DNA from 3 places in the Streptomyces sp. NPDC006458 genome. Region 3 is predicted to be linked to each of the others. Evidence: riboswitches for the same ligand, from Rfam matches in the RefSeq annotation. Region 3 holds a riboswitch; each other region holds the start of a gene.

Region 1 (5,937 bases), on a different contig from region 3:
GGGAGCGAGTGCCGCCGGACCTTCTCGGCGGTGGCGTCCGGCTGCCGCCCCTGGCCCGGGCGGCGGTGGGGAGCCGGTCACCTGGAGCAGGACGTTAGACCCGAGAGTGACGACTCGGTAACGCGATGTGCGGAAGTGCCGGGAGCGGACCGGTAGGTGACCGCATATGACCGGGGACTGGGACCGGGGCGCTCGACTTCACGGACTGCGATGACCGAAGTCGGTGTTCCGGGGCCCGTGGGCGAGGCCGGGTGCTATGGAACGCATATATGCAGGGGCGGGCAGGCCGGTGTGAGAGGGCGGGCGGGCCCTGGTTAGGCTCCGGCCTCATGGACGTACTCATCCATCTCTTCGTGGGCCTGCACATCATCGGCATCGCCTCGCTCCTGGGCGGCTTCCTCACCCAGATGAAAGCGATGGGCCGGGGCACCGCGCGCTTCGTCCCGGCGATGCTGCACGGCGCCCTGACGATGCTGGTCACCGGTGTGATCCTGGTCGGCCTCAACCAGGCCGACGACCAGCCGGTGAACAACATCAAGGTGGGCGTGAAGCTGGCCCTGCTGATCGTGATCCTGGGCCTCGTCTATGTGAAGCGGGACGAGGAGACGGTGGACAAGCGCCTGTTCGGGCTGGTCGGCCTGCTGACCACGGTGAACGTCTTCATCGCCGTGCTCTGGACCTGACCCCTTCCGAAGCGTGCCGCGGGGCCCGGTCGCCGCGCAGCTCGGCCCGCGCCGCCGCGACGGCCAGGACGGCCACCGCCAGCCAGACGGCCATGGCGATCCACAGCAGCACCTGCCCCGGGCCCTTGAGCCACGGGATGTCGACGGCGGCGGACACGGACAGCATCGCCGCCGCCGTCATGCCCATCGGGAAGACGGTGCACCAGCGTCTGACGTCGTAGCCCGGCCGCGGCCACCCCACCTCGGCGGCGAGCAGGACCGCGTAGCAGGCGACGTCGAGCACGAGCAGGGTGAGGGTGACCGAGCGCAGGACGTCGAAGTCGTCCTCGTTCCACAGGTAGAGCCGCGCGCTGTCGGCGGCGATCAGCTTCGACCCGGCCAGCGCGGAGACGGCCAGTGCGCCGCCCGCGATCCAGTGGTCTCCGGCTCCCTCGGTCACCTGGCGCAGATCGAAGCGGGCCAGCGCGAAGCCGTACCCGACCAGGCCGCACCAGAACAGCACCATGGCGGCGCGCGCGAGCCAGCCCACCGCCTCCGCCCCCGCCAGGGTCGCCCCCAGCACGGCGAGCCCCTGCGTGGCCACGCAGCCCAGGAACACCGCTCCCGGCATCCGCTGCTTCCAGTGCCCGACCACGTCCACCAGCAGCAGCGGCCACAGCAGCGCGGCCAGCGCCAGCAGCGCGTAGGCCAGGGACTGCCAGCCCAGCGTGGAGAAGCGGGTACCCAGCACGGTCGTCGCGGCCACCGCCGTGAGCGCCGCCGGGGACCCCGCCTCGTCGAGCCACCGCTGCCGCTCCCGCAGCAGCCGTACGACGAAGTCGGCCGCCAGTCCCAGCCAGGCGAGGCAGGCCAGGACGAGCAGGATCCGCGACAGCGCCTCGTAGCCGGACAGATGCAGTCCGACCGACAGGATGCCGGTCGCCATCACGGCGGCCCCGGCCGCGGGCGGACGCCGCGCCCACCAGGCGCGCAGGGAAGTGGTGGTACCGGGCATGCGCCCGATGCTAGGAACCAGCCCGCGCCGCGCACGCGGGCCACGCGCGCAGGCGCGGACGAATCCAAGCGGTCCCGCCGAACAGCCCACACCGGCCGCGCCCGGGCCCGCCTCCGCCCACGCGCGCGTGCCGGGCGCACGGCCCTTCACGCGCGCGTGCCGAAAGGAAACGACGCCCTCACGCGCGCGTGAGGGCGGAAACGATGCCCTGCACGCGCGCGTGGCGAACCGTTCGGCCCTCACGCGCGCGTGCCGCGCTCGTTCGTCAGGCCGGCCGCACCACGCTGTGGATCGAGGACTCGCCGTCGTAGTAGATCGACTCCTCGCGGACGTAGGCACCCGGCTTCGGGGCGTGGATCATCATGCCGTTGCCGATGTAGAGGCCGACGTGGCTGATGTCGTCGTAGAAGAAGACGAGGTCGCCGGGCTGGGCGTCGGCCAGGGAGACCGTGGTGCCCGCGCCGACCTGGTCCCAGGTGGTGCGCGGGAGGTCGACGCCGGCGGCCTTCCAGGCGGCCTGGGTGAGGCCGGAGCAGTCGTAGGAGTCGGGCCCGGTCGCGCCCCACACGTACGGCTTGCCGATCTGGGTGCGGGCGAAGGCGAGCGCCTTGTCGGCCTTCGAGGAGTACGAGGAGTCCGGCGCGGGCGTGGACGGCGTCTCGGAAGTGGAGGGCGACGGGCTCGGCTCCGCCTCCTGCTGGGCCGCGGCCTCGGCGGCCTCCCGCTCGCGCTGCTCCTCGGCCTGCTGCGCGGCGAGCTCGGCGGCCTTGCGGGCGGCCTCCTCGCGCTGCTTCTCCTCGATGGCCGCGAGCCGGGCCTTCTCCTCGGCGGTCAGCTGCGACAGCAGCTCGCGCGCGTCGGAGAGCTTCTTCTGGACGGTGGCCTTGGCCGTCTTCAGCTCGGTCTGCGAGTCGGTCAGCGTCGCGAGGCTCTCGGTGGCCTCACGGCGCTTCTCCATGGTCGCGGACTGCTGGGTGACGTAGTCGTCGACCGCATCCTTCTGACGGCCGGTCAGACGGTCCATCAGCTGGCTCTGGTCGAAGTAGTCCTGCGGGGTGTCGGCGAGCAGGAAGGTCGCCGTGTCGGGCGCGGCGGCGCCGGTGCGGTACTGGGCGGCGGCGAAGGAACCGAGTTCCTCGCGCGCCTCGTTGAGCTTCTGGGTGCGCTCGGCCACGTCGTCCAGGAGGGTGTCGACGCGCTTGCGCTGCTTGGTGGTCCGCTCCTTGGCGGAGTTGTACTTCTCGGTCGCCGACTCCGCCTGACGGTAGAGATCGTCGACCTTCTTCTCGACTTCCTCCAGGCTCGGCCGGTCGTCGTCCGAGGGGGCGGCGTTGGCCGTCTGGGACAGCAGGGCCACGGAGGTGAGGGCCGCCGTGGCCAGGGCGGGGGTCCGTATGCCTGCGACACGCGTCCCGGCGGGACGCGGCTTGCGGTGCGACGCCAAGAGAGGCGACTCCTTCCATCGGCCGCCTACCGAGTTAGCTGTCGGGTTCGGGCGGGTGGTTCGGAAGGGTTGCCCTACGGCTCGCTCCCGTGCGGGAGTGGGCCGATTCACCCCGGGATCGTTGGGTCCCCGGCTCCGGGCGTACCGGACTCGGCGGAGGCGGTACGGCCCGGCGTCGTTCGCCGGAGGGGGTCGTACGGCCTGCCCGGAACCGTAGCCAACTCGTGTGGTGCGTGTGAAGGTTGGTGGGTGATATGCCCGATACATTTTTGTGACCTCGACCTGGGCGGTCCGGTATCGGCGCTGGCGGTGTCAGCGAGGTCACGTAGGGTGGCGGCCGGGGAGTTCCCGGGACGGCAACCGGTTGTCAGTGGGGCCGCCTAGACTCGGAGAGCGATGAGCAGCCTCTTTGACGACAGCTTCCTGGCGAACCTCCAGGCCCCTCGCGGGCACGAGGAGGAGCACCCGCCGCCGCCCGAGGACGAGCATGCTCCGGAGCCCGTTCCGGAGGATCTGTTCGGCGGGAAGTTCGACGTGCCCCCGGACCGGGACGAGTACTACCGCGACGGCGCCCCGCGGCCGGTGATCGACGCGGCGGCACTGCTGGACGGGCTGAACGACAACCAGCGGGCCGCGGTCGTCCACTCCGGCTCCCCGCTGCTCATCGTGGCCGGTGCCGGCTCCGGCAAGACCCGTGTGCTCACCCACCGCATCGCCCATCTGCTCGCCGAGCGGGACGTGCACCCGGGCCAGGTCCTCGCGATCACCTTCACCAACAAGGCCGCGGGCGAGATGAAGGAGCGCGTCGAGCAGCTCGTCGGCCCGCGGGCGGGCGCGATGTGGGTGATGACCTTCCACAGCGCGTGCGTGCGCATCCTGCGCCGCGAGTCCAAGAAGCTCGGCTTCACGTCGTCCTTCTCGATCTACGACGCCGCCGACTCCAAGCGACTGATGGCCCTGGTCTGCCGCGACCTGGACCTCGACCCCAAGCGCTTCCCGCCGAAGTCCTTCAGCGCCAAGATCAGCAACCTGAAGAACGAGCTGATCGACGAGGAGGACTTCGCCGCCCAGGCCGCCGACGGCTTCGAGAAGACCCTCGCCCAGGCCTACGCGATGTACCAGTCACGGCTGCGCGAGGCGAACGCCCTCGACTTCGACGACCTGATCATGACGACGGTCAATCTGCTGCGCGCCTTCCCGGACGTCGCCGAGCACTACCACCGCCGCTTCCGGCACGTCCTGGTCGACGAGTACCAGGACACCAACCACGCCCAGTACGCACTGGTGCGCGAGCTGGTGGGCACCAGGGAGCACCCGGTCGACGTACCGCCCAGCGAGTACGACGTGCCGCCCGCCGAGCTCTGCGTCGTGGGTGACGCCGACCAGTCGATCTACGCCTTCCGCGGCGCGACCATCCGCAACATCCTCCAGTTCGAGGAGGACTACCCGGACGCGACGACGATCCTGCTGGAGCAGAACTACCGCTCCACCCAGACGATCCTCTCCGCGGCCAACGCGGTCATCGAGCGCAACGAGTCCCGCCGCCCCAAGAACCTGTGGACCAACGCGGGCGCGGGCGCGCAGATCACCGGCTATGTCGCCGACACCGAGCACGACGAGGCGCAGTTCGTCGCCGACGAGATAGACCGCCTCACGGACGCGGGCGAGGCCAAGGCCGGGGACATGGCGGTCTTCTACCGCACCAACGCCCAGTCCCGTGTCTTCGAAGAGGTCTTCATCCGGGTCGGCCTGCCCTACAAGGTCGTCGGCGGTGTCCGCTTCTACGAGCGCAAGGAGGTCCGGGACGTCCTGGCCTATCTGCGGGTGCTGGCCAACCCGGAGGACTCCGTCCCGCTGCGGCGCATCCTCAACGTGCCCAAGCGAGGCATCGGCGAGCGCGCCGAGGCGATGATCGACGCCCTGTCCCAGCGGGAGAGGATCAGCTTCCCGCAGGCGCTCAAGCGAGTCGACGAGGCGTACGGCATGGCCGCCCGGTCGACCAACGCGGTCAAGCGGTTCAACACGCTGATGGAGGAACTCCGGACGATCGTGGAGTCCGGCGCGGGACCGGCCACCGTCCTGGAGGCCGTCCTCGAACGCACCGGGTATCTGGCCGAGTTGCAGGCCTCCACCGACCCGCAGGACGAGACCCGCATCGAGAACCTCCAGGAACTCGCCGCCGTGGCACTGGAGTTCGAGCAGGAGTCGGAGGAAACCCCGGGCGGGCTGTCGGACTTCCTGGAGCGTGTCGCGCTGGTCGCCGACTCCGACCAGATCCCCGACGAGGACGAGGAAGGCTCCGGCGTCATCACCCTGATGACCCTGCACACCGCCAAGGGCCTGGAGTTCCCCGTCGTCTTCCTGACCGGCATGGAGGACGGCGTCTTCCCGCACATGCGGGCCCTCGGCCAGACGAAGGAGCTGGAGGAGGAACGCCGCCTCGCCTACGTCGGCATCACGCGCGCGCGTGAGCGGCTGTATCTCACGCGCTCGACGTTGCGCAGCGCGTGGGGGCAGCCGTCGTACAACCCGCCCTCCCGCTTCCTGGAGGAGATCCCGCCCACGCATCTGCAGTGGAAGCGCACGGGGGCGACCGCGCGCGTCTCCTCAGGCCCGGTCTCCGGGATCGCCGCTTCGCTGTCCTCCTCCCGCTCGCGCTCCTCGGCGGCGGGTGCCTCGGGCTTCGCCACCCGCCGCACCTCGGAGCAGCCGGTCGTCGGGCTCGCGGTCGGCGACCGCGTCACCCACGACCAGTTCGGGCTCGGCACGGTGATGGCAGTCAAGGGCACCGGCTCCAACGCCGAGGCGACGGTCGA
Region 2 (5,937 bases), on a different contig from region 3:
TTCTCGGTTCGGATGTCCCCCTCCGTGATGCCCTGTTCCCGGGCGGCCCGCAGCAGCGCGGTGGCCGCCTTGCTCTGGGCGTCCAGCGCCTTGCGGGGCGTCGTGGCGACGGACTCCACACCGGCGCCGACGACCGCGAGGTCGGGTGCGGTCGTGGCGCTGCCCTCACCGGTCACGGTGACGGTCGAGGCGTGCGGGGCGGAAACCGCCGGGGCGGGCGTCGGATCCGGGAGCGCGGTGGCGGCGGGGGCGGCGGCGGTCGGCAGGCCGAGGGCGAGCAGGACGACCGCGAGGGCGGCGGTCGTGCGGGGCGGTGCTGTGGGGGGCATATGGGCCGGTCCTTTCGGGTGCGCTGGGATGTCGCGGTCATCCCAGCACCACCCCCGCCCCACCCGCGCGCACCACTCCCGTGCGGTCACCTCTCTGGCCGCCTCCGGGGAGACCATCCGGCCAGGTCGGGGACGTGGCGCTGGGCGCTGCCAGGGAGCCCGGAGGGACGCGGACAGGCGGCCGACCGGCCCGCGGGCGCGGGCAGTCATCCTCATTCAGTCGTCCTCCGACAGACCCCGGCGGTGCCCGACCGGATCCAGGGCCATCGCTCCGGCTGCAGTCGGAGGCGCGGAGGAGGAACGCGGGCAGGCCTCCGGCCGACGGACCCCGGCCCCCGGACCCCGGACCCCGGACCGCAACGGAAGCAAGCGGCGGACAGCTACCCGGCCGACCCCGAAGCCACCCCCAGACCACCGCCACCGCCACAGCCACCGCCACCGCCACCGCCACCGCCACCGCCACGACGGAACACCGACCCTCCCCCGACCGGATCCAGAGACATCCCTCCGGACACCGCAAGAGGCACAGCGGTACGCGGGCCGACCCCCGCCACGACCCTCGCCCAGACAGACCCGGGCCACGCCACGGGCCGCCGACGGAAGCACGGCGGAACGTGGACAGGTACCCAGCCGGGTCCGAAGCCACCGCCCCGGACCCGGAGGCGTCCCCCGGGTCCGGGGCGGCGGAACGCGGGCCCCGGGTCGCCCATGGTCCAGCGCGTGGTTCGCCGGGGCTCCGGGGGCGCGAGCTCCGCGCCCCCGGCAGGGGTCGGCCGTCAGGCCACCTTGCCGATCCGGAGCCTGATGTCGTCCGGGCTCAGGGCGCCCTTGGCCGTGACGTGGTCGCCGGAGGACTCCCCGCGCAGGCGGCGGCCGATCCAGGGGACGAGGTACTCGCGGGCCCAGTGGACGTCGTCGCGGCGGACCTCGAGCGTGCCGCGGGGCGGCAGGGTCGGCCAGGGCTGCTCGGGGTCGGCGGGGACGTCGACGCCGAGGGTCTGCCCGGCGCGCAGGGCCACACGGGTGTGGCCCTCGGGTGAGAGGTGGAGCCGGTCGTCGTCCCAGGCCCGGCGGTCCTGGACGGACTTCAGGGACCACAGGTCGAGGACCGGGCAGCCGTACCGGTCGGCGACGGCCCGGACATGCCCGTTGTACGTGGCGATCTTTCCGCGCAGGTGCTTGAGCAGCGGGACGCCGCGGGTGTCGAAGCCGGTCGTCACCAGCACCGTGCCGGCCGCCTCGGTCAGCGCGGCGATCGCCCGCTCGAAGCGCTCGGCGACGTCGTCGGGGTCGGTACCGGGCCGGAGGATGTCATTGCCGCCCGCGCAGAAGGAGACCAGGTCGGGGGCGAGTTCCACGGCCCGCGGCAACTGGTCCGCCATGATCTGGTCGAGCAGCTTCCCGCGCACGGCGAGGTTGGTGTAGTCGAAATCGCCCTCGGGCCGCCGGTCGGCGAGCAGTACCGCGAACCGGTCGGCCCACCCCACGAACGCCCCGTCGGGGCCGGGGTCGCCGACGCCCTCGGTGAAGCTGTCCCCCACCGCCACGTACGACCCGATCACTGATCTGCTGTCGTTCTTCGAATCGTCTGCCACGTCGGACCATGATTCCCCTTCGAATGTGACCTACGCGACCGTAGGCAGGGGTTGACGGACGGTGAGATAAGCCACTGGTCAAGTCTTGGCATCCGCGGAATAACTCCGGACACGGCGAAGGCCGGACCCGGGGATCGGGGTCCGGCCTTCGGCGGTTGAACGGCAGGGGTGTCAGCCGATGGCGACACCGTGCGAGCGGAGGTAGGAGATCGGGTCCACGTCCGAGCCGTAGTTCGGGGTGGTGCGGATCTCGAAGTGCAGGTGCGGGCCGGTCACGTTGCCGGTCGCACCGGAGAGGCCGACCTGCTGCCCGGCGGTCACGGACTGACCGGCCGAGACGGAGAACGAGGACAGGTGGGCGTACTGGGCGTAGTAGCCGTCGGCCAGCCGGACGACGACCTGGTTGCCGTACGCGCCGCCCCAGCCCGCGGAGACGACGGTGCCCGCGCCCACGGACTTCAGCGAGGTGCCGGTCGGGACGACGAAGTCGGCGCCCGTGTGGTACCCGCTGGACCACATGCTGCCCGCCACGCGGTAGGCCGTGCCGACGCCCGCACCGGAGACGGGGGCGCTGAAGCCGCTCGCCGTGGTGGTGGTCGTCTGGGCGTCGGTGGACTCGCCGGAGGAGGACTGCTCCGCGGAAGCCTCGGCGGGCTTCGGCGACTCGGCGGGCTTCGGCGACTCGGCGGGCTTCGACGGCTCGGCGGGCTTCGACGCCTCGGCGGGCTTCGACGGCTCGGCGGGCTTCGGCGACTCGGCGGGCTTCGGCGAGGACTGCTGCGGCACGGCCGGCTTCGCGGACCGGGCCTCGGCCGCCTTCTTGCCGAGCGTGAGCTTCAGGCCGGGGTGGATCAGCGACGGGTCGCCGCCGACGGCCGCGCGGTTGTCCTCGTAGAGCTTCTGCCAGCCACCGCTGACCTTCTGCTCCGTGGCGATCTTCGAGAGATAGTCGCCGGCCTTCACGGAGTAGATGCGCGGGGCCGACTTCGCCGCGGCGGCCTTCACGGCGGCCTTGAACTGCACGGCGGACTTCTCGACCGTGACGGCCGACTGGACGGCCTGATGGGAAACGGTCTGCCCGGTCGCGGCGTTGGCGCCGCCGGCCGCGAGCAGCGGGAGGGCGAGAGCGGCGCCACCGGTTCCGGCGACGGCGAGAGAACGGGTCAGGCGCAGGGCCTTGGGACGACGGTGCTTACCCTTCACGGGCATGTCGAATTCCTCTCCGGCGCCTGCGAGGTGAGCTGTCGGGTGCGGACTGGAGATGTCCGGTCGCGCCGAGGCGCGGCTTTACCCCAAGCCTGAGATCCGGAGACCGGAAACAGGCGGATGTACCTGTGGGTCCCCCGCTCCTGCCGTGCACGGATGGGTTGGTGCGGGCTCCGGTCGGCGGCAGGATTAGGCATCCGTCCGGATCGGTGGCGAACGTAAGCGAGCAAGACGCAAAGGGACAAGCAAGAGTTTCCGCCCGAAGCGTGAGTTCTTGATCCCTTCGGGAGTTTCCCGGTCACACTCCGTGCAATATGACCTTGTCGGGTTTCTCAAATGCCCTTGAAAAGCACTTCGATTACGTGAGCATGACGAACGACTCACGGTCACCGATATGACGCTCCTCACGTGACATCTCTCCAGGTGTCTTTATTCCAGCGCGAGTTGGAATGAAGGCACCAATTCGGACAGAAGGCCCAGATGCGACGCGGCCAGATAACTGCCACATCAAGACCGCCGGCGGCATTGCCGGCGATGAGGCGCCTTGGAGAACTTCGCCCGTTTCAGACCTTTCGTACCTTGTGACCCGATTTGACCCAGGGTGCTGTCCCCCGACGCCGCGAAGTGAGCCCACTGAGGTGCTGCTTCCTCCCCGTACCCGAGCAGGCCTGACAACCGCACGGGCCCGCACCTCACGACAGGCTGCCGAGATCCCCCGGGCGTCAACTCGTTGCCTCAGGAAGCCATGTCGTATCGTCGTGAGCACGCCCGTCGACGAGCCGCGCCGAAGGGTCCGACCGGGAGGGAGCCCCCGTGACGCAGCAGGTCCCGTCCACCGAGCCCGAGCTGGCAGGCGTGCGCAATTTCCGTGACGTGGGCGGACTGCCGACGGTCGACGGGCGCCGGGTGCGCCACGGCGCGCTCTACCGCAGCGGCCACCTCGCGCACGCGACCGCGGAGGACACCGCCTTCCTCTCCTCCCTCGGTCTGCACACGATCTTCGACTTCCGCAACGGGGCCGACCATAAGCTGGAGGGCCCGGACGTCGACCTGCCCGGTGTGCGCAACGTCAATCTGCCGCTGAGCGACCCGGCCGACGGCGCCGAGTTCTGGAAGATGGTCCGCGACGGGAACCTGGACCAGCTGCGCTCGATCCTGGCGGACGGCAAGGCGGCCGACCGGATGATCACCTCGTACCGCACGATCATCCGCGAGCGCACCGGCGAGCACTCACGCGTACTGCACGCCCTCGCCGAGGACAGCGTCCCCGCGCTGATGCACTGCGCGGCGGGCAAGGACCGCGCGGGCCTTTCCGTGGCCGTCACCCTGCTGGCCATCGGTGTCGAGCGCGACGCGATCCTCGCCGACTACCTGGAGTCGAACGCCAAGCACCGCCGCTACAAGGTGCGCCGCAACGGCGACTCCGTCTCCGCGTACTCGCCCGAGATCATGGAGCTGCTCAGCCCGCTGTTCGACGCCCGCGCCGAGTACCTCACGGCGGCGATGGAGACCATCGAGGAGACCTGGGGCGGGGTCGACGGCTACCTGGAGCGAGGCCTCGGCATCGCGCCCGAGACCCGCGAGCGGCTGCGGGACCGGCTGCTGGACTGACCCGGCCGCGTCACGGCCACCGGGCCCGCCCCGCGAACAGGGCCCACGCCCCCTGGGGAACGGGCCCGAAGGCGCCCCCTACTTCGCGCCCACCGCGAACAGCAGATACAGGAACCCGGCGAAGACGTGCCCGGCCGCGATGTAGATGAGCAGCCGCACCCAGAGGGTGCGGGGAAACTTCTGTTCGATGTCGCTCATGGCATGTCTCCCGTCATGGGTCCCAGGCACAACGCGGCCGTGGGGCTCTGCAGCAGGGTGTGGAGGAAGAGGAGGTCGACGCCGCCCGCGTCCTCGGCGGCGATGCGGTGCGGGGTCAGCGAGTCGAAGTGCGCGCTGTCCCCGGGGCCGAGCAGATGGGTGGTGTCACCGAGACGCAGCCGCAGCCGCCCCTGGAGGACGTGCAGCCACTCCTCGCCGGGATGCACGCGCACGATGTCGCCCTGGGAGCCGTGCGGCACATGCACCCGCAGGGCCTGCATGCCACGTCCGGGCGCCCCGGCCTGCCAGTAGGTCCAGCCGCCCGCGCGGGTCGGCTCCATGCCGGCGGCGCGCACAACGGCGTCCCGGTCGGCGACCGTCTCGCCGAGCAGCTCGGAGACGGTCGTACCGTAGACACGGGCGAGCGCGAGCAGCATCGGCAGCGACGGCTGGCGCTGCCCGGTCTCCAGCCGGGACAGATGCGCGGGCGAGAGTCCGGCGGAACGCGCCGCGGTCTCCAGGGTGAGGGAGGCGCGGCGGCGCAGGGCGCGCAGCTGGGGCGCGACTGCGGGCAGGTCGGCCGCGGTCCCCTCCGGGACGGGCCCGGTCTCAGGAGAGCTCATGGCCTCCATTGAGCCGCATTCTTGCCTCTACGGCAAATCTCTTGCCTCAGAGGCAAATGCTCGGGGCAACGCCTTCAGAGGCAGCCCCGCCCTCGCACTGGCGGGCGGCCCACGCCTTCAGAGGCGGTCGCGCTCTCGCGCAGGCGGCCCCTCAGCGGTTGGCCACCGCCTGCTTCACCAGGGTCTTCCCGAAGTCCCACATCAGCCCGCCCCCGCTGTGCGCGTCGTCCATCACCTCGGTGAACGCGTCGACGAACCGGTCCACCTCCCGCTCCCCGACGACCAGCGGCGGGATCAGCTTGATCACCTCCAGATGGTCACCGGAGACCTGGGTGAGGATGCGGTGCCGCTGGAGCAGCGGTACGACCACCATCT
Region 3 (5,937 bases):
GCGCCCTTCTCGTCGATGTCCTCGTACTCGGGGACCTTGCCCGGGTCGGTGGCCTCCCGCCGCCACTGGGCGTACTTCACGGCTTCGGCGAGGGCGCGCACGGCTCGTTCGGCGGCGGGGTAGGCGGGAATGAGGCGGGGGGCCGCGCCGGGTGCGGGTGGGCCGGCGGGGGCGGTGCCCGGTGTCTCGGCGGGCCGCCCGGCCGTGGCGTGGGGCTCGCGGTCCGCGGGGCGGAACGGGTGGGCGCCGCCCGCCCTGTCACCGGCCTGGGGCGCGGTGCTCGTCGCGGCCGACAGCGCGGCGGCGAGTCCACCGAGCTCGACGTGCACGACGAGCACCGGCTTGCCCGGCGTCTGTGCCGCCGCCGACCGCAGGGCCTCCGCCAGCTCCGCGTCGTCGGGCGAGCCCTCCCCGATCGCCGGGATGGCCGTCACGACGACCGCGTCGCACGTCTCGTCGGCCAGCGCCCGGGACAGCGCGCGCCGGAAGTCCTCCGCAGACGCCCCGGTCGTCAGGTCCAGCGGCGGCAGCGGCCGCAGGTCCTGGGACAGGCACGCGTCGTAGGTCAGCAGCCCGAGGGACTCGGAGTTCCCGAGGATCGCCACCCGGGGGCCGCCCGGCAGCGGCTGGCGCGCGAGCAGCAGCCCCGCGTCGACCAGCTCGGTGATCGTGTCGACCCGGATCACCCCGGCCTGCCGCAGCAGCGCGGACACCGTGTCGTGCGGCAGCCGCGTCGCCCGTACCGCGTGGCCCTGCGGGGCGGCGCCGCCGTGCCGGGCGCCCTGCACGACGACCAGTGGCTTCATCGCCGCCGTCCGCCGCGCGAGGCGGGTGAACTTGCGCGGGTTGCCGATGGACTCCAGATACATCAGGGCGACGTCGGTGTCCGGGTCGTCGTACCAGTACTGCACGACGTCGTTGCCGGAGACGTCCGCGCGGTTGCCGGCCGAGACGAAGGTGGACACACCGGTGACGCCGGTGACGCCGCCGCCGCGCCGGTGCAGCCGGGACAGCAGCGCGACGCCGATGGCCCCGGACTGGGTGAACAGCCCGATGCGGCCGGGCCGGGGCGGTTCGGGCGCGAGGGAGGCGTTCAGGCTGACCTCGGGCGAGGTGTTGATGATCCCGAAGGCGTTGGGCCCGATGATCCGCATGCCGTACGCGCGCGCGTGGCGGACGAGTTCACGCTGACGCGCGCGGCCGTCGGGCCCGCTCTCGGCGTACCCGGCGGAGATCACCACGAGTCCCTGCACCCCGTGTTCGCCGCACTCGGTGACGACGTCGGGCACGCGTCCGACGGGCACGGCGACGACCGCGAGGTCCACCGGCCCGGGGATGTCCCGCACCGAGCGGTGGGCCGGCACCCCGTCGAGTTCATTCAGGTCCTCGGGGAAGGCCCGGTTGACGGCGTACAGGTGTCCGGTGAAGCCCGCTTCCCGGATGTTGCCGAGGATGCCGCGGCCCACGCCGCCGGGGGTGCGGCCGACGCCGACGACGGCGACGGAACCCGGGGCGAGCAGCCGCCGCACGGACCGCGCCTCGGCGCGCTGCTCCCGCGCGCGCTGCACGGCGAGCGAGCGGTCGGTGGGTTCGAGGTCGAACTCCAGGCGTACGACACCGTCCTCGAAGCTGCGCTTCTGGGTGTACCCGGCGTCGGTGAACACCTTGATCATCTTGTTGTTGGCGGGCAGCACCTCGGCGGCGAACCGGCGGATGCCGCGCTCGCGGGCGACGGCCGCGACATGCTCCAGCAGGGCGGAGGCGACACCGCGGCCCTGGTGGGCGTCCTGCACCAGGAACGCCACCTCGGCCTCGTCGGCGGGGGCCGAGGCGGGTCGGCCGTCGGCGCCGATGCGGTCGTAGCGCACGGTCGCGATGAACTCGCCGCCGACGGTGGCCGCGAGGCCCACCCGGTCCACGAAGTCGTGGTGGGTGAAGCGATGGACGTCCTTGGCGGAAAGACGTGGGTAGGGCGCGAAGAAGCGGTAGTACTTCGACTCGTCGGAGACCTGCTCGTAGAAGCTGACCAGTCGCTCGGCGTCGTCGACGGTGATGGGGCGCACGCGCGCGGTGCCGCCGTCGCGCAGCACCACGTCGGCCTCCCAGTGGTCGGGGTACTCCTGCCGGTCCGGCGCGCTCTGCATGGGCCCCAGCGTACGGCTCGCGTACGACAACGGCGCGGGGCAGTCTGTGGAGGAAACACGCCGGGCCGAGGCCGCGGTCCGGCGACCGCGGCGGTATGGGACGGAGGGCCGTTCCCCGTCCCCAGGGCCACGGGACGGAGGACCGTTCCGGGCACCCCGCACAGTGTGGAACACTGGTCTAGACAACCCTGAGAAAGTGAAGGGCAGCATCACATGGCTGAGCGCCGCGTCAACGTCGGCTGGGCCGAGGGTCTCCACGCCCGCCCCGCCTCCATCTTCGTCCGAGCCGCCACGGCCGCAGGCGTCCCGGTGACGATCGCCAAGGCCGACGGCAACCCCGTCAACGCGGCCTCCATGCTGGCCGTCCTCGGCCTGGGCGCCCAGGGTGGCGAGGAGATCGTGCTCGCCTCCGACGCCGAGGGCGCGGCCGCCGCTCTCGACCGTCTGGCGAAGCTGGTCTCCGAGGGTCTTGAGGAGCTTCCCGAGACCGTCTGAGCGGCCCGAGCAGCTCACCCCGAAGCCGCGTCACCCGTCCGGGCGACGCGGCTTCACCGTTTCCCGGAACGGCACCAGAATTCATCGAAGAGAGGCGAGGGAATTCCCCGGGCATGCCTTTGAGCGCACAGCCGGAATTATCGGCGCACGCGAAGAAGGGCAGCGGAAAGACACCTCCACCACGAATATCTCCTCTTTGTATACGGTGCGCTTGTTAATGCCGCAGGCCCGACATGTTTACGGAATGTTGCGAAGTCCTCACCCGGTCGCCGCGGTCCGCCGATCCGGGAATACGCAGCCGGTGCGCCGCGCTCGCCCGTTCGGCGTGCAGCGCGGTGATCGCCCGCGCGCGTTCGCTGTCGCCGCGCGCCACGGCGTCCACGATCGCGCCGTGCTCGGCCCAGGACTCCACCGGACCGGCCGGCGGCTCCACGGAGTACATCCAGGCGATCTTGTGCCGCAGCTGGGTCAGCACGGAGATCAGGGCGGGGCTGCCGGAGGCCTGGGCGAGCGTCTCGTGGAACCAGCTCCCCAGGGACCGCAGATCGTCGCTGCTGCCGCGCCTGGCTCGCTCCTGGCCCAGTCGCACGAGACCGCGCAGCACCTTCAGATGGGCCTCGGTGCGCCGCTGGGCGGCCCGGGAGGCGCCGAGCGGCTCCAGCAGCATGCGCATCTCCAGGAGGTCCGCCGCCTCCTGCTCGGTGGGTTCGGCGACGCAGGCGCCCGCGTGCCGCCGGGTCACCACGAACCCCTCCGCCTCCAGCGTGCGCAGGGCCTCCCGGACGGGGACGCGCGAGACGCCGTAGCGCCGCGCCAGGACGTCCTCGGTGAGCCGGCTGCCGCGTTCGTAGACACCCGCGATGATGTCGTCCCGGATCGCCGTGCACACCGAGTGCGCCGGAACACGCATGACCGACCTCCGCATTAATCCCCATGAAACGTCGACGATTGACGTGTGTTCAGCGACTCTATTGCAATCACGCCGCATTTCCGAAGGCAGGCCGGAATCCATGAATACTTTTTGGACATACGACCGTCCCGGACAGCCGAATCGAACGCTCCGGCGACGGGCGGCGAACACGCTGACGACGGGAGCGAGGCTCCCTCGACGGGATCGGGACTCCGGGCGGCAGGAACGCCGAAAGCCCCGGCCGTGACGGCCGGGGCTTTCGGGACGAGATGCGCGAGTGACGACTAGCGCGGATCACTACATATGCGGATCACTACGTACGCAGGTCGCGGCGTCCGCAGGTCATGACGTACACGGGTCGCGACGTACGTGCCGGTGCGGGGATCAGAGGTTCACGCCGTGCGAGCGCAGGTAGGAGATCGGGTCGATGTCCGAGCCGTACTCCGAGGTCGTGCGCGCCTCGAAGTGCAGGTGCGGGCCGGTGACGTTGCCGGTTGCGCCGGACAGGCCCAGCTGCTGGCCCGGGACGACCGTCTGGCCCACCGAGACGGCGATGGAGGACAGGTGGCCGTACTGGGTGTAGGTGCCGTCGTGCATCCGGATCACCACCTGGTTGCCGTACGCGCCGCCCCAGCCCGCCTCGACGACGGTGCCCATGCCGACGGCCTGGACGACCGTGCCGCTGGCGGCGTGGAAGTCGACACCGGTGTGACTGCCGGAGGACCACACGGCGCCGCCCGTGCGGTAGCCGGTGGAGACGTAGGAGCCGGCGATCGGCGACACGAAGGTGTTCAGTCGCTTGCGCTCGGCCTCGCGGGCGGCACGCTCCTCGGCCTCACGGGCCGCCTCGGCCCGTGCCTCGGCGCGCTTCTTGGCGGCGGCCTCGGCTCGCTGCTCGGCGAGCGCCTCCTCGGCGGCCTGCTTCTGCGCGGCGGCCTGGGCGTCGATCTGGTCGGCGACGCTGTCGCCGATGGTGACGACCGGCAGCAGGCCCGTCTGCTCGGCCTCGGGCTCGGCCGCGAGAGCCGGTGCGGCCAGGGTGCCGATGACGCCGGTGGTGGTGAGCGCCGCGACGCCCGCCGCGCGGACGGTGCCGCGCTGCATCCGGCTGGGACGACGATGCTTCCCGGTGGCGCGGGTGAACGCCATGTAGTGGCTGGTCCTTTCCTTCCCTCTCGCCTACCGGGTTAGCTGACGGGTTCGGAGCAGGAAGGTCTCCTACGGACCCCCTCGCCTGAGCGCGGGCGTCCGATTCACCCCAGGGACTGCGATGGGTCCCCGGCTCCCCTGGCTCGCGCCGTGGGGGGACTCGGCGATGACTGTCCGGTGCCGCGGATGCGGCGCACTGCCTGACGAACAGCCCGCATGACGCTAAGGGGCCGGTCTTTCAATCCTCAAACCGATCAGAGGTTTTGTAGCGCACGCCACAGGGCAGAAGGGCTCCCTCTCCCGCAATCCCTCACCAATTCAGACAAAAACGGGCCCTGGTGACGCTCCGGTCACCAGGGCCCCACGCGCGCTTGACGTGAATCTCACCGCCACGCGCGCGTGCCCGCACGTCCCTACTCGGCCGTCACGACGGTGACTTCACCGATCCCGAGGGCCTCGACCGGCTCCTTGATCTGCGCCGCGTCACCGACGAGGACCGTCACCAGCCGGTCCACCGGGAAGGCGTTCACGACGGCCGCCGTGGCCTCCACCGTGCCGGTGACGGCGAGCTGCTGATACAGCGTCGCCTGGAAGTCGTCGGCCAGGTGCTGCTCGACCTGGTCGGCCAGCGTGCCCGCGACGGCGGCGGCGGTCTCGTACTTCAGCGGCGCCACACCGACCAGGTTCTGTACGGCGACGTCCCGCTCGGCGTCGGTCAGGCCCTCCGCCGCCAGCGTGCGCAGCACCGTCCACAGATCCGCCAGGGCGGGGCCGGTGTTCGGGGTGTCGACGGAACCACTGATGGCCAGTAGCGACACGCCCGAGCCGTCGGGCGCGGAGCGCAGCACCTGGCCGAACGACCGCACGCCGTAGGTGTAGCCCTTCTCCTCGCGCAGGACGCGGTCCAGGCGGGAGGTGAGGGTGCCGCCCAGGCAGTACGTGCCGAGCACCTGCGCGGGCCACACACGGTCGTGCCGGTCGGACCCGGCGCGGCCGATGAGCAGCTGGGTCTGCACGGCACCGGGCCGGTCCACGATGACGACCCGGCCGGTGTCGTCGGCGGTCACCGCGGGGACCGGCCGGGGCGCGGCCTTGGAGCCCGTCCAGGCGCCCAGGGTGTCGCCGAGCAGGGCGTCCAGGTCGATGCCTTCCAGGTCGCCGACGACCACCGCGGTGGCGGTGGCGGGGCGCACGTGCCGCTCGTAGAAGGCGCGCACGGCCGCGGAGTCGATCGCGGTG

What was found. A riboswitch is a leader RNA that binds a small molecule or an ion and turns the genes downstream of it on or off. The one in region 3 is predicted to bind cyclic di-AMP.
Region 1: it holds a riboswitch for cyclic di-AMP, as region 3 does, so the genes downstream of both, ABZZ79_RS30005 (NlpC/P60 family protein) here and ABZZ79_RS19370 (M23 family metallopeptidase) in region 3, are expected to answer to the same signal.
Region 2: it holds a riboswitch for cyclic di-AMP, as region 3 does, so the genes downstream of both, ABZZ79_RS26735 (peptidoglycan DD-metalloendopeptidase family protein) here and ABZZ79_RS19370 (M23 family metallopeptidase) in region 3, are expected to answer to the same signal.

Annotation. Positions count from the first base shown of each region.
Region 1 covers NZ_JBEXPR010000026.1:67,692-73,628, forward strand. The annotation lists gene ABZZ79_RS29995 (hypothetical protein) at 330-683, shown strand; gene ABZZ79_RS30000 (tellurite resistance/C4-dicarboxylate transporter family protein) at 661-1,677, opposite strand; gene ABZZ79_RS30005 (NlpC/P60 family protein) at 1,943-3,121, opposite strand; cyclic di-AMP (ydaO/yuaA leader) riboswitch at 3,129-3,287, opposite strand; gene pcrA (DNA helicase PcrA) at 3,518-5,937, shown strand, end outside.
Region 2 covers NZ_JBEXPR010000021.1:68,177-74,113, forward strand. The annotation lists gene ABZZ79_RS26725 (SIMPL domain-containing protein) at 1-329, opposite strand, end outside; gene ABZZ79_RS26730 (SGNH/GDSL hydrolase family protein) at 1,106-1,891, opposite strand; gene ABZZ79_RS26735 (peptidoglycan DD-metalloendopeptidase family protein) at 2,096-3,133, opposite strand; cyclic di-AMP (ydaO/yuaA leader) riboswitch at 3,138-3,303, opposite strand; gene ABZZ79_RS26740 (tyrosine-protein phosphatase) at 3,944-4,741, shown strand; gene ABZZ79_RS26745 (DUF6126 family protein) at 4,820-4,939, opposite strand; gene ABZZ79_RS26750 (XRE family transcriptional regulator) at 4,936-5,562, opposite strand; gene ABZZ79_RS26755 (aspartate aminotransferase family protein) at 5,714-5,937, opposite strand, start outside.
Region 3 covers NZ_JBEXPR010000013.1:114,218-120,154, reverse strand. The annotation lists gene ABZZ79_RS19385 (GNAT family N-acetyltransferase) at 1-2,144, opposite strand, end outside; gene ABZZ79_RS19380 (HPr family phosphocarrier protein) at 2,358-2,639, shown strand; gene ABZZ79_RS19375 (GntR family transcriptional regulator) at 2,854-3,549, opposite strand; gene ABZZ79_RS19370 (M23 family metallopeptidase) at 3,934-4,698, opposite strand; cyclic di-AMP (ydaO/yuaA leader) riboswitch at 4,711-4,874, opposite strand; gene ABZZ79_RS19365 (pitrilysin family protein) at 5,112-5,937, opposite strand, start outside.